Regions from separate parts of the Paenibacillus sp. FSL R7-0312 genome, predicted to be linked through region 1. Evidence: riboswitches for the same ligand, from Rfam matches in the RefSeq annotation. Region 1 holds a riboswitch; each other region holds the start of a gene.
The links. Region 1 has a riboswitch for cyclic di-GMP ahead of MKX70_RS00610 (PA14 domain-containing protein). Riboswitches for the same ligand answer to the same signal wherever they lie in the genome.
Positions count from the first base shown of each region.

Region 2: linked by a shared signal. The riboswitch ahead of MKX70_RS03325 (choice-of-anchor A family protein) and the one ahead of MKX70_RS00610 (PA14 domain-containing protein) in region 1 are both predicted to bind cyclic di-GMP.
Region 3: linked by a shared signal. The riboswitch ahead of MKX70_RS07280 (flagellar assembly protein A) and the one ahead of MKX70_RS00610 (PA14 domain-containing protein) in region 1 are both predicted to bind cyclic di-GMP.
Region 4: linked by a shared signal. The riboswitch ahead of MKX70_RS33375 (choice-of-anchor A family protein) and the one ahead of MKX70_RS00610 (PA14 domain-containing protein) in region 1 are both predicted to bind cyclic di-GMP.

Region 1 is NZ_JBBORE010000001.1:141,325-144,461, forward strand. It holds gene MKX70_RS00610 (PA14 domain-containing protein) at 1-1,178, opposite strand, end outside; cyclic di-GMP riboswitch class I at 1,192-1,272, opposite strand; gene MKX70_RS00615 (sugar phosphate nucleotidyltransferase) at 1,410-2,783, opposite strand.
Region 2 is NZ_JBBORE010000001.1:783,948-787,084, reverse strand. It holds gene MKX70_RS03330 (hypothetical protein) at 1-267, opposite strand, end outside; cyclic di-GMP riboswitch class I at 1,081-1,173, shown strand; gene MKX70_RS03325 (choice-of-anchor A family protein) at 1,256-3,137, shown strand, end outside.
Region 3 is NZ_JBBORE010000001.1:1,674,015-1,677,151, reverse strand. It holds gene MKX70_RS07285 (FUSC family protein) at 1-1,085, shown strand, start outside; cyclic di-GMP riboswitch class I at 1,535-1,628, shown strand; gene MKX70_RS07280 (flagellar assembly protein A) at 1,731-3,137, shown strand, end outside.
Region 4 is NZ_JBBORE010000001.1:780,094-783,230, forward strand. It holds partial or broken gene MKX70_RS33375 (choice-of-anchor A family protein) at 647-1,470, opposite strand; cyclic di-GMP riboswitch class I at 1,552-1,641, opposite strand; gene MKX70_RS03325 (choice-of-anchor A family protein) at 2,146-3,137, opposite strand, start outside.

The DNA of each region.
Region 1 (3,137 bases):
GGCGTTGCTGTTGGTACCGGCGTTGGCGTTGCTGTTGGTACCGGCGTTGGCGTTGCTGTTGGTACCGGCGTTGGCGTTGCTGTTGGTACCTGCGTTGGCGTTGCTGTTGGTACCGGCGTTGACGGAGCAAATGTGCCTGCTTTATAATCGTCCCGGGTCACCGTATAGCTGTCGCTCATGAAGCTTTTGATGGTAGCATCGGTATTGGTTTCATACAGCATTTTTCCCCAGCTCATCATATATACCCAATTTTTCTGGGAGAGCTGCAGCTTTGCCGTGCTTGGCATTTGTCCATTCTCGCCAATGGCAATCGGTTTGCCATTCGCAAGGGCAAGCAGGCCGTCATGGTATTTATTCATATAATCGTTCTCATATATATCTGCCGCGAGTACATCCACCTTGTCAGCCCCCGGATAGGTCAGCGCATAAGGATCAGACCAGGCATTGGGTGCATTGGGGTTCCATACCCACAGCAGGTTGTTTAATTTATGAACGTTCACGAAACGGTCATACATAATATTCCAAAGCGAAGCAAAGTTATTTTTCTTCCCCCACCAGAACCAGTTACCGTTCATTTCGTGGTAAGGTCTCCAGAGTACGGGAACACCAGCATCCCGCAGGCTTTTAAGTGAAACTGCCACTTTGTCCAGATCTGCAATCAATGCAGTGTACTGTGTTGTACCTGGAGTAATATATTTATTGAATTCCGCCTGGCTCAGCGGTTTCTGAACATTGGACCAGAGGTATGCGGTACCGGGCAGATTCTCATGAAAAGTCATGGCTACAATGCCGCCGCCCTTATACCAGTTGATCGCGCTGTTCACAACATTTCTGCGCTGCGCCGCTGCTGTACTTTCCGATTGCCCGCTAATTACGCCCAGTTCATACCCGTGAAGAGCAGCATATTGTCCGCTGGTTCCCTTCAGCTTGTTGCTGAATTCGTCCGGACTTTCCAGATAGTCATGTTGGCCGGTAATAATGCCTTTTCCAGTGATAGAATACAGATCGTCCAGCAATCTGACTGCTTCGGTTGAAGCCTCCGGATTAACGGGCGCTTTGGAACTAGATGCAGCTTCTGCAGATGAAGGCATTCCGCCGAGTCCCAGAGGTACTGCAGTCAATAAAAGGGCCAGAGACAGCACAGTGCACAGCAAACGAGACTTACGGTAAGTTATCAAAATCCATCTTCCTTTCGGTAGCCAGGCTGCCACTCTTGCGAAGGCCCTATAGCTTTGCGTCCCTATCTTTCGATTAGGTTTGCCTTTGTCGTATTGGAAGGATTAATCCCTCTTACCGTAAGTATCGTCTCTATTTAGTTTTAATTTAGAGCAAAAATGAATTTTTCTTAATAATTGGTTCTTAATACCTGTTTTGGATTTGTAACAATTGGTTATATAGATAGATTAGACCTACGAAATAAATTGCTGCAAGGCGATATCTTCCCAATCCAAGGTGATTCGGATGTTATCTTCCTCCACCAGCTCAGAGCCGGTCTGCACTTCGATAAATTCCATATCTGTCAATGCCAGGATCGCATGCTTGGTGCCTTCCGGAATCCGTACGACATCCCCCGCCTTTACATTATGCATTTTCTCATTGAGCACAATGCTGGCTTCACCGCTGACAATGGTCCAGATTTCACTGCGTTTGTGATGCAGCTGATAGCTGATATTTTTACCTTCAGAGATAAAGATCCGCTTCGTCAGCACCTCATTACCTTCCGCATATTTCACATAATCAATTACCTTGTAGTGGCCCCAGCGGCGTTCTTCGTACATCGGTCTTTGTTCAAAAGATTTCAGCACTTCCTTAATGCGCGGGCTCTCCGCCTTGTGCGTAACCAGAATTCCGTCCGGGCTGGCGGCGATAATCAGATCCTTCGCCCCGATCACGGTGATCGGAATGTCCAGTTCGTTGATAAGGCAGGTGCCTTCGGAATCTGCAGTGACGAAACCTTTGCCAACATGATTGCTGGTCATTTCTTCGGTCAGCGTATTCCAGGTGCCCAGGTCCTTCCAGAATCCGGCGTAAGGCTGAACCACGATATTCTCTTCTTTTTCTACCACCTCATAATCAAAACTGATGGAAGCCAGCAGTTTATACTGCTTCTGCAGTTCCTCATAGTTCAGTGGCAGTCCTTTGCGCTGCAGAATATCCAGCAGATACCCAAGACGGAAAGCAAACACGCCGCAGTTCCAGAGGGCGTTCCGACTGATTAGCTCCTCAGCCTGCTTGCGGTCCGGCTTCTCCTGGAAGTGGCTGACCTGCAGATACCCGCTCGCTCCCGCTTCGGCGCTGGTAGGAATGATATAGCCGTATTTCTCGGAAGCATGCTCCGGAACTACGCCCATCAGCGCCAGATTGGCGCCGCTCTCCAGCATCGTGCTCTCCAGCTGCAGAACGGTATCGAAGAAGGACGACTCCACATAAGGGTCGACGGGCAGGATGGCTACCGTCTCGCTTGGTGAAACACCGGCGATCGAATACAGGTATGCTGCAGTCAATGCAATAGCAGGGAAGGTATCGCGCCGCTCCGGCTCAACGATAATCGGCACCCCGCTGCCCAGCTGGCTCTGAATCATCTCTACCTGGCTGCGGCCGGTAGCCAGGTAGGACGATTCCGCCATCCCTGTCTCCTGCAGCTGTCTCCATACCCGCTGTACCATGGATTCCGGTTCACCTGCCGGGCTTTCCAGTACTTTCAGAAATTGCTTCGAACGTGAATCATTGGACAAGGGCCAGAGCCGTTTACCAGAACCGCCTGATAGAAGTACTAGTTTCATAAGTGAACCCTCCTAAGTTTATGTGATGTCGCGAAAATATCGGATTGTTATTGGGAGCTGCAGATTGCGGAAAAGCTTAATGCGCTGGCTGTTATGAGAGTCACTGCAAGGAATGTTTGGACTTTCGGCCGCTGTTGCCTCCGGATTTCCTGATTAGACCGCTCTTCGCGGTAGAAATCCAGAGACAGCATATGCTTCCGAAGCTAGCTTTCCTACGGAAAGCTTTCAGGCGGACGCTAACGCTCCTACAGTTCCAAAATTCCTCTCCGTTCCATTACATAACAGCTGGGGCTATTCGCTTCGCCCGCAGGCGAAGCTCCCGGCTAAAGATCCGGCTATTGCCGCTTGTTGTTG
Region 2 (3,137 bases), 640 kb from region 1:
CCTGCAGACAAATTTGGCTTCAATGCCAACTTCCAGCTGCTGCTGTGCATAGACCTTCAGACCACGGGCTCTCATCTCGGTGCGGACATCCCGCAGGTCGGCTATGGCTGCACCCGCCGCTGTCCGGAGAACCTCAAGGTAAGGATCGGGTGTGCGCAGCTCTGCGGATAGGATGGAAGCATCGCGTTCAAAGGCGGATAAAATGAGCGGCAGCAAGATATACGATTTCACCAGCATATTGTCCTGGCTCTCTGCTCTGTGCATCAATCTCATCTCCTCCAACGAGAACGTATATTCGTAATTTAACCCGAAGTTCAAAAAAAATCAATGGTATTTAAAAAAAGAGGGCTGTTAATGTGACATAATTCACAATAAAATCGGGAAAATTATTTTATATTAAAATTGAAATAATAAAGTTGTAAATAAATCTGATTAAAAGGAGAATGGCAATGAGTCATGAAGGAAATCTCCGCCGCGGTTTATTGTTTGGGTTATTCCTTAGCGTTCCGCTTTGGGTATCAATGATTGGCTGGATTCAGCTGCTCTAAAAATGGATTTCTGCGTGTGCAGATTTCCAGCCCTCTACACAAACTCCCTAGATATGTCGATTAAAGACTGCTGTGAAAACAGATGAATCTCATAAGGCTTTTACTATATAAGAGCTCTCTTGTATGTCCGGAAACGGGTGGTGTCCTTAAGGAGGATGGCACCCGTTTCTTCAGGTTCACCATGTGAGGTTTGTTTAAGCGAAGATGGGGGGGGCGGGGAGAAAAAGTAGGACTAAAATACTAAATTTTGATATTTGAAATTTAAGGATAATAACTCTGTGAAAAGGAAAAAGTACTGCGGCGAATTAGTGGGATTATCGACCTTTTTCGTCAGGAAGGTATGTTTATAAATTGTATAAAGCCTTATGAATAAAGCGTTTTTTATTTTTTTCATCACAAAAATAGCTGTGAAATGAATTGGAAATATATTGACAATATGCCAAGTGGCATCTAAACTAAAGTTAGTTCTAAAGTAACAAATGTCACAGATTTCTGTTGGGTATTACATAAGCTTTTCCAATTTCATATCAATCATGTACAAACGCAAACCGTTTCGAAAGAGCGGGACGCAAAGTCAGGAATCTGATGCCCCTTAAGTCCGGGCTATGGTCGTCCGGCCGCCGTGAAGCTAACCCTTCGTGGCGGTCTTTTTTTTGTTATAGTTTTGCGACGATTTCATAGAATAGTTGAATAGGAGGTGTAGATTATTGAGAAAAAAATTGCGAAAAGCGGCCGCCTGTATTCTGGCGGGCGTACTGACCGTAAGTAGCGCCTTCACTTGGGGGACGGAGGTAAGGGCAACAGCTGGTGTACCTTACAATCCAACGCCGGTCTTGGGGATTGCCGGGAATTTTAATGCTTTTATCTTTGACGATTTCACGCAAGACAATGATCAAATTGAAGGCCGTCTTGCAGCGGGAGGGAATATTACTCTCTCTGGAGGTTACGGGGTAGCCAGGGCCTACAGGAATTCTTCAGCCACAGACGTACTCGTTGCCGGTAAGAAGTTTAAACATTCGGGTAGCGGAGAAATCTACGGAAACGTTGTGTATGGGGACACCATTGAAGCCAATGAGCCTATTGTGAATATTATAGGCGCGAAGAAGCAGGGAAGCCCGATTGATTTCCCGGCTGAGAAGCAGTATCTGATCTCGCGTTCTGCAGCATACGGGGCATTGTCCGCTACGAAAGAAATTGGCAATAATAATTATGGAACACTTACAATAAGTGCGCCGGATCTTTTCAACGTAGTTCACCTGGATGCGGCAACGCTGGCGAATACAAACAATATTCAATTCAACATTGCCCAGAATGCCACGTTAATTATTAACATAAGTGGAGCTACGGTCAATGTACCAAGTTTCGCAATGAATAACGGCAAAGCAGGTCAAGTGTTGTTCAACTTCTACGAAGCGACCAAGGTGAATATTGCGTATACCACCTTTTTGGGGACGATACTGGCGCCTAAGGCGGATGTCAATTATTCCGGTGCAGAGCTATACGGAACGCTAATTGCCAAGTCTTTTGCCGGCGGAGTAGAAATGCACCTAGGAACATACCAGGGAGATGGACCGCCGCCAAGTCCGACGCCGACCGCAACACCAACCCCCAGCCCATCGCCAACACCAACCGTAACACCAAGCCCTACACCAACAGTGAAACCGACTGCAACGCCGACGGTGAAGCCAACTCCCACACCAACAGTGAAACCGACACCGACGGTAAAACCGACACCAACAGTGACGCCAACGCCGACAGTGAAACCGACACCAACAGTGATGCCAACGCCGACAGTGAAACCAACACCGACAGTGAAACCGACGCCGACACCTAAGTGTACTCCGTCGCCAACACCGACAGTGAAACCAACGCCGACAGTGAAGCCGACACCGACAGTGAAGCCGACACCGACAGTGAAACCGACACCAACTGTGACGCCAACGCCGACAGTGAAACCGACACCAACGGTGACGCCAACGCCGACAGTGAAACCGACACCAACGGTGAAACCAACGCCGACAGTGAAGCCAACACCGACAGTGAAACCGACACCGACAGTGAAACCAACACCGACAGTGAAACCAACACCGACAGTGAAACCGACACCGACAGTAAAACCAACACCGACAGTGAAACCGACACCAACGGTGAAACCAACGCCGACAGTGAAGCCAACACCGACAGTGAAGCCGACACCGACAGTGAAGCCGACACCGACAGTGAAACCGACACCAACTGTGACGCCAACGCCGACAGTGAAACCAACGCCGACAATGAAGCCGACACCGACAGTGAAGCCGACACCGACGGTGAAACCAACGCCGACAGTGAAGCCAACACCGACAGTGAAACCAACACCGACAGTGAAACCGACACCAACGGTGACGCCAACGCCGACAGTGAAACCGACACCAACGGTGACGCCAACGCCGACAGTGAAACCGACACCAACGGTGAAACCAACGCCGACAGTGAAGCCAACACCGACAGTGAAACCGACACCGACAGTGAAACCAACACCGACAGTGAAACCAACACCGACAGTGAAACCGACACCGACAGTAAAACCAACACCGACAGTGAAACCGA
Region 3 (3,137 bases), 1.5 Mb from region 1:
AAGACCGCCTTGAGAAGTTCGGATTATCCCTTTATATGATACGTGTTACCCTTGCTGCATCACTATCCTGGCTCGCGGTACACAGCTTGTATGGCGACCGTTATCTGTACTTTGCGCCGCTGGCGGCGATTCTTATCACCCAGAGCAGTGTCAAAGCCTCGCTTGAAAAAGGGGCATACCGGCTGCTCGGTATTGTGCTAGGCGGAATCGCCAGCCTGGTCGTGGGCCGCTTCTTCGATGTTGGTGCGCTCTCGATTCTGCTGATGCTGCTGCTCGGTATAGGCGTAGCCACCGCCTGCCGGATTAATATCCAGGCCGTTTCGCAGGTTGGCGTCACTTCCGTCCTGGCGCTCACCTTCTATCAGGATGGGTACATCGTCTGGAGAGTCGCCGAGACCCTGATCGGCGTGCTGATTGCCTTAATTATAAATATGATTATCGTTCCGCCCAAGGGGTTCGTCAAGGTCAAGGACTTGGCACTGAGGGGCAGCCTGACATTGTCCGATGCCTTAACCGGCCTGACGTCCGGCGGACGGGATGCTGCCCAGGCACTGACCGCGCTTAAGCTTTCCGGTGAACTGCTTGGCAAGAGTAAGCAACTGCAGAACGAGCTTCACTTCACGCTCTCCCATTACCAGTGCCGCAAAGAGCTCGGTACACTGTCACAGGCTACCTCCCATCTTAGCAGGGTGCATTCCTACGTCAAAGGAATTTCCGAAGAGCTCTCCCTGCTTCCTGCCCATTATGCCGCAGCCGACTGGATGACAGAGGTTGTGACGGCAACGGCAGACTGCATTGCCTTATATGGTACCCGGACGCTGTCGGATGCGGAATGCGGACGTTCGCTCCCCGAGAGCCTTCGCCGCGCCCGTGATGTGCAGCTGGCCTGGTTCTCTGAGCTGCAGGGTCAATGCCCGCTCGCCGCATTCCGTGATCTTGGCGCGGTGTTCTCGCATCTGAACCGGATTCTTGAAGAGATTGAACGCGCTGATTATGCGGCAATCTCAGCTGGCGCGCAGCCCGCCAAGGCTGCACCGGCGAGCGCGATACGATTCATACAGAAGGGACTCTCCCATAAGCTATAGGCTTGGGAGAGTCCCTTTTTCCTGTGCGGTAAAGCCGAATCAGATTTAGTTCCCATCCTCATGATTTGTTCCCGTAACGACACTATGCCCTCCCGGTTCAACTGGAAGTTACACGCATTGATTTTTAGCGGATTATTGGCAGTCATAGGGCGGAAATATATTATTGTTGTACAATAATTCAATTAGCAGTAGGGTTTGAGCAACAAGGGCTCTTGCAGAAGGGGTCCTCCCATAAGCTGTAAGCGCTGGGAAACCAGTTTTCCAGACAACTTAGAGCTGCACATTTTAAGATTATTGATAAATTGGCAGAATAGAGTTGAAAAATAGCTCCTTAAGTACTAGAATTAAGCTTGTTTGCAGAAGTTCCTGCAGCGCAGGAACCAGTTATGACCTTTTTTGTCGATTACAGTCGATTTAAATCGCCTCATGCTGAGTGTATATCATTGATCTATTTCTAAAGGCAAACTTCCTGAAAGGGTAGGACGCAAAGCAATGGGCCTAAGAATGCAGAGAATCCGCGTTTATGGTCGCCAGGCTGCCAATAGAGACCACGTAAGCCATCAGTCACCGGGAGATCCCCCAGGCTTTATGATGCTCTTTTCTGTACGAATGCCATTGATTATACGAAAAAGCGAGGTTAAGCTAATGCCGCAGCAATTCATCGAACCAACCCGATATGATTTCGTGGAATCCTTGATGCTTGAACGTACGGGATTCCTGGATTCTTTCTCTGTGGAGGGCCAGACTTCCGGCGGGATGAATGGAGATAAGGATGGAATTATCCTTGTGCAGAATAATCAGATCTTCATTACTCCCCCGCTCTCTGGCGGCAAGCCAGCCCGGATCTCCGCTGTGCATCCTGTAGTGCTGAAGATCAACTGGAAGACCGTTACAGAGCCTACTGAGGTGACCTCAGCGGATCATATAACCTGGGAAATTTGCGAGAAGCCACAGTATCAGATTACCGTTTCACCTGACAAGCTCAAAGTGCATTTCACCTTGTACCGTGCAGAAAAGTACGCCTGGAATCTGGTTAATTGCCCGGCTTCCTTCGAAGCCGCAGTCCGGGCTGAACCTAACCGGGCGATGCTGCTGTCCACGCTCACTATAGAACAGATTCTCTCTTCGCTGGATAACCGCTCCATTCTGCGGAATCTGAATATCCCGGCCCTATACGCCGAACTGAACAACCCTACATATCTCCCAGTCTGTATCGTAGAAGGGAGAGCCCCGCTGCCCGGCAAGAAATCAAGGCTGCAGCTGTCCCTCCCGGAGCATACGCTCACAGGCAATGGAATGCTCCGGGAGGGAAGAACTGCGGAAGCTGCAGATTTCTTAGATTATCTCCGGTTTCCGGGAGCCCCCTTCGCCAGAGAGGGAGAGGTCTTTGCCCGCAAGTTGCCGCCAGAAGAGGGAATTCCCGGATTTGACGTAGAAGGAGGCGTCTTGCCTCCACCTCCACCCCAGGATATTTATTTCGCAGCCGGAGACCATGCACAGCTGCTTCCAAACGGAGAGATCGCGGCTCTGCGTACGGGCAGACCCCGCATCTGCGGAGACTCCGGCAGCGTCACAACCTGCGATTTCCCTGCCCTATGCCTCATCACCAAGGAAATGGCGGCAACGGCCGGTGAGATTATATTTGCAGGTGACATCGTTGTACCCTCAGATATTGAAGGCCCTATGTGTATTGAGGCGTTAGGGAATGTGTATGTCTACGGCAACGTCTGCCAATCTACAATTACGGCTACCGGCAGCATCTATATAAGCGGTCAAGTAACCGGCTGCAGCCTGCATACAGGACTTGCCGGCGTACACCAGCACCGCCTGCACCGCTTCTCCAGTCTGCTGCTGACTGAAGTCGGCGGACTGCGGGAAGCCGCCCGTCTGCTGGCCAAGAATGTAGAATCCCGCCAGCAATCCGTGAAATACGGTCTGGTGGTTATGCTGCTGCTGGAGGATAAGTACAGCCATATAGAGTGCCTGATCAGCGATCTTAAATCCGCACTGCTGTGCATGGAAGGTGCCCCCCAGCCCGGTACGGATCAGCTC
Region 4 (3,137 bases), 640 kb from region 1:
GTACCGCGGTCGGCGTTGCTGCCGGTGTTACCGTTGGCGTCGGCGTTGCTGTTGGCACTATTGTCGGCGTTGCTGTCGGTGTTGCCGTTGGCGCTACTGTCGGTGTTGCCGTTGGCGCTGTTGTCGGCGTTGCTGTCGGTGTTGCCGTTGGCGCTGTTGTCGGCGTTGCTGTCGGTGTTGCCGTTGGCGCTGTTGTCGGTGTTGCAGTCGGCGTTGCCGTTGGCGCTGTTGTCGGTGTTGCAGTCGGCGTTGCCGTTGGCGCTGTTGTCGGTGTTGCAGTCGGTGTTGCAGTCGGTGTTGCCGTTGGCGCTGTTGTCGGCGTTGCAGTCGGTGTTGCCGTTGGCGCTGTTGTCGGCGTTGCCGTTGGCGTAGGCGTCGCTGCCGGTGTTGCCGTTGGCGTCGGCGTCACTGCCGGTGTTGCCGTTGGCGCTGTTGTCGGCGTTGCCGTTGGCGTAGGCGTCGCTGCCGGTGTTGCCGTTGGCGTCGGCGTCACTGCCGGTGTTGCCGTTGGCGTCGGCGTCACTGCCGGTGTTGCTGTTGGCGTCGGCGTCACTGAAGGCGTCGAAGTCGGTGTCGGCGGATCTTGGCCTTTATACGGAATATGGTGGGATTCTCCCGATCCTGAGAGCGAAGCTCCGATCAGGTTCCCGTTGATTTGACCATTATTAAATTGAATAGAGGCATATGGAGCCAGCACAGATCCCAAAACTCCGATACCTTCGATTTGAAGACTGGTCGCTTGACTGAAGTTATATAACACTTTACTGTTCATAGCGTTATCCTTATTTCCGTTACCATTAATTCCCGTCCCCATATTCTTCATAGTTACTGAAGTGCCGGAGATATTTACTATAGCTGTTGAGCCATCTGGAATCTTAATTCTCAACTCATTTGCACTAGACAGCTTGCTGCCCTCTACAGTAAATATGTTAACATCCGAATTTGTACCTTCCAAAAAGAAATTACCGGAGTTGGCAGTGGTAACCCCATTAACAGGCTGAGAAGCAAGCTGCTGAGATTTCTCACGAAGTAAACTAAACTCGGCTGAAAAATCTACAACATTTATTTTTTGTTGTAAGCTTCCTGTCCCCCCGCGCGGGCCGCCGCTGCCGCTATAACTCCCCCGTAGACTACATCACCCACGGTTTCTCCCTGGGAATAATACAGATTACCACCAGCGATGAGAGAGTATCCTTCCTTCGTTTCTTCACTAGTAAGACTATGTCCCACAGAGTAATTAACATTTAAATCCACGTTTCCGCCAGCAGCTAATCTGCCTTCAATATCACTATGCTTAACATCAACATCTCCCAAGATGAACACATTATACTTGGATGCATTGCCCGGCAAAGAGTTGCCCTCGGCTTTAACTGAGGTGCTCCCCAGTGAAATAATTCGGCCGCTTCCCACAATCAGAACTGCTATAAGTCCGAACACCGTAAGACGTTTGAATTTTTTTAATTGGAACATACAAGCTCACCTCACAGTTAATATAGATATAGGCCACATTTATATAACAAAAAAAGACCGCCGGAAAGAGGTTGCTCTCTTTACGGCAGTCGGACGATCGTTGCGCTCCATCGCGCTTTAGACTCCTGGACTTTGCGTCCCGTCCTTTCGAACGGTTTGCGTTTATACGTCAGTGAAAGATTAGGTTGTGAAATTATGTACTAAATCAAACTTTTATACTAATGTCTATGATATTCATTACTTTGGAACTAATTTTAGTTTATCCGCTATCAAGGCTGATTGTCAATGAAATCCTTTGAAACATCTGGTAATAGATTATATCTACCGATTCACTCCAAAGCACTGTTACAAAAGGTTTTTTTAATTGAAAACATAGCTTTCCCAGCTGAATCCTGATCCTCTCATCGCTCTCGATGGCACCGATAAGGATATTTTCAAACTATGTATAAAGAACTAATTTTAATTTTGAAATTTTAATATATACTCAAGGTCCCATGATCGTAAAGACGCAACTCTTTCTCCTTAGCACATTTGATTTTACGAGGAAATATAATATCAAATGTATATCCCATATAAAAAAGGCTGCTTTGTGGAGAACGTCTTCTCCCAAAGCAGCCTTTTCCCGATTTAGCGGTGATATCGCCAGCCTGTCGGAAAGGATCTTACGAATTGCATTTATTTACGTTTATCTGTTCTGGATCTTCTGCCGAGGAATATTCCCAATCCTGCAAGGGCTAGACCGACCAAGTAATAGGGAGCCGGACTGGACTCACCAGTCTTCGGGAGCGATGCATCCGCAGGTACATTGCCTAACGGAATCTCTTCATCAATGATTGTCACAATTGGCGTTGGACTTGGTGTTGCGCTTGGGCTTGGCGTTAGGGTTGGACTTGGTGTCACCACTAACGGCCGAGGTGTTACTGTTGTCACAGGGCCCAAAGGCAGCGGATCATCAATGATTATTGTATCTGGATTTACAATATAGCCGATTATTGGAGTCGGCGTTGGCACTACATTAATAAAGACGGGCGGTGCAGACGATGGTACTGGTGCCGGTGGTAATGTCGGTGTTGGTGTTGGTGTCGGCGTCGGTGTTGGTGTTGGTTCTGGTGTCGGCGTTGGCGCTGCCGTTGGCGTTGGTGTTGGTGTTGGTGTTGGTGTTGGTGTTGGTGTTGGTGTTGGTGTTGGTGTTGGTGTTGGTGTTGGTGTTGGTGTTGGTGTTGGTGTTGGTGTTGGTGTTGGTGTTGGTGTTGGTGTTGGTGTTGGTGTTGGTGTTGGTGTTGGTGTTGGTGTTGGTGTTGGTGTTGCCGTTGGTGTTGGTGTTGGTGTTGGTGTTGGTGTTGGCGTTGGCGTTGGTGCTGCTGTTGGCGTTGGTGTCGGTGCTGCTGTTGATGTTGGCGTTGGTTCTACTGTCGGTGTTGGTGCCGCCGTTGGCGTTGGTGTTGGTGCTGCCGTTGGTGTCGGTGTTGGCTCTGCCGTTGGCGTCGGTGTCGGTGCTGCTGTTGGCGTTGGTGTTGGCTCTGCCGTTGGCGTCGGTGTCGGTGCTGCTGTTGGCGTTGGTGTTGGTGCCGCCGTTGGCGTTGGTGTTGGTGTTGGTGTTGGTGTCGGTGTTGGCTCTGCCGTTGGCGTCGGTGTCGGTGCCGCCGTTGGCGTTGGTGTTGGCTCTG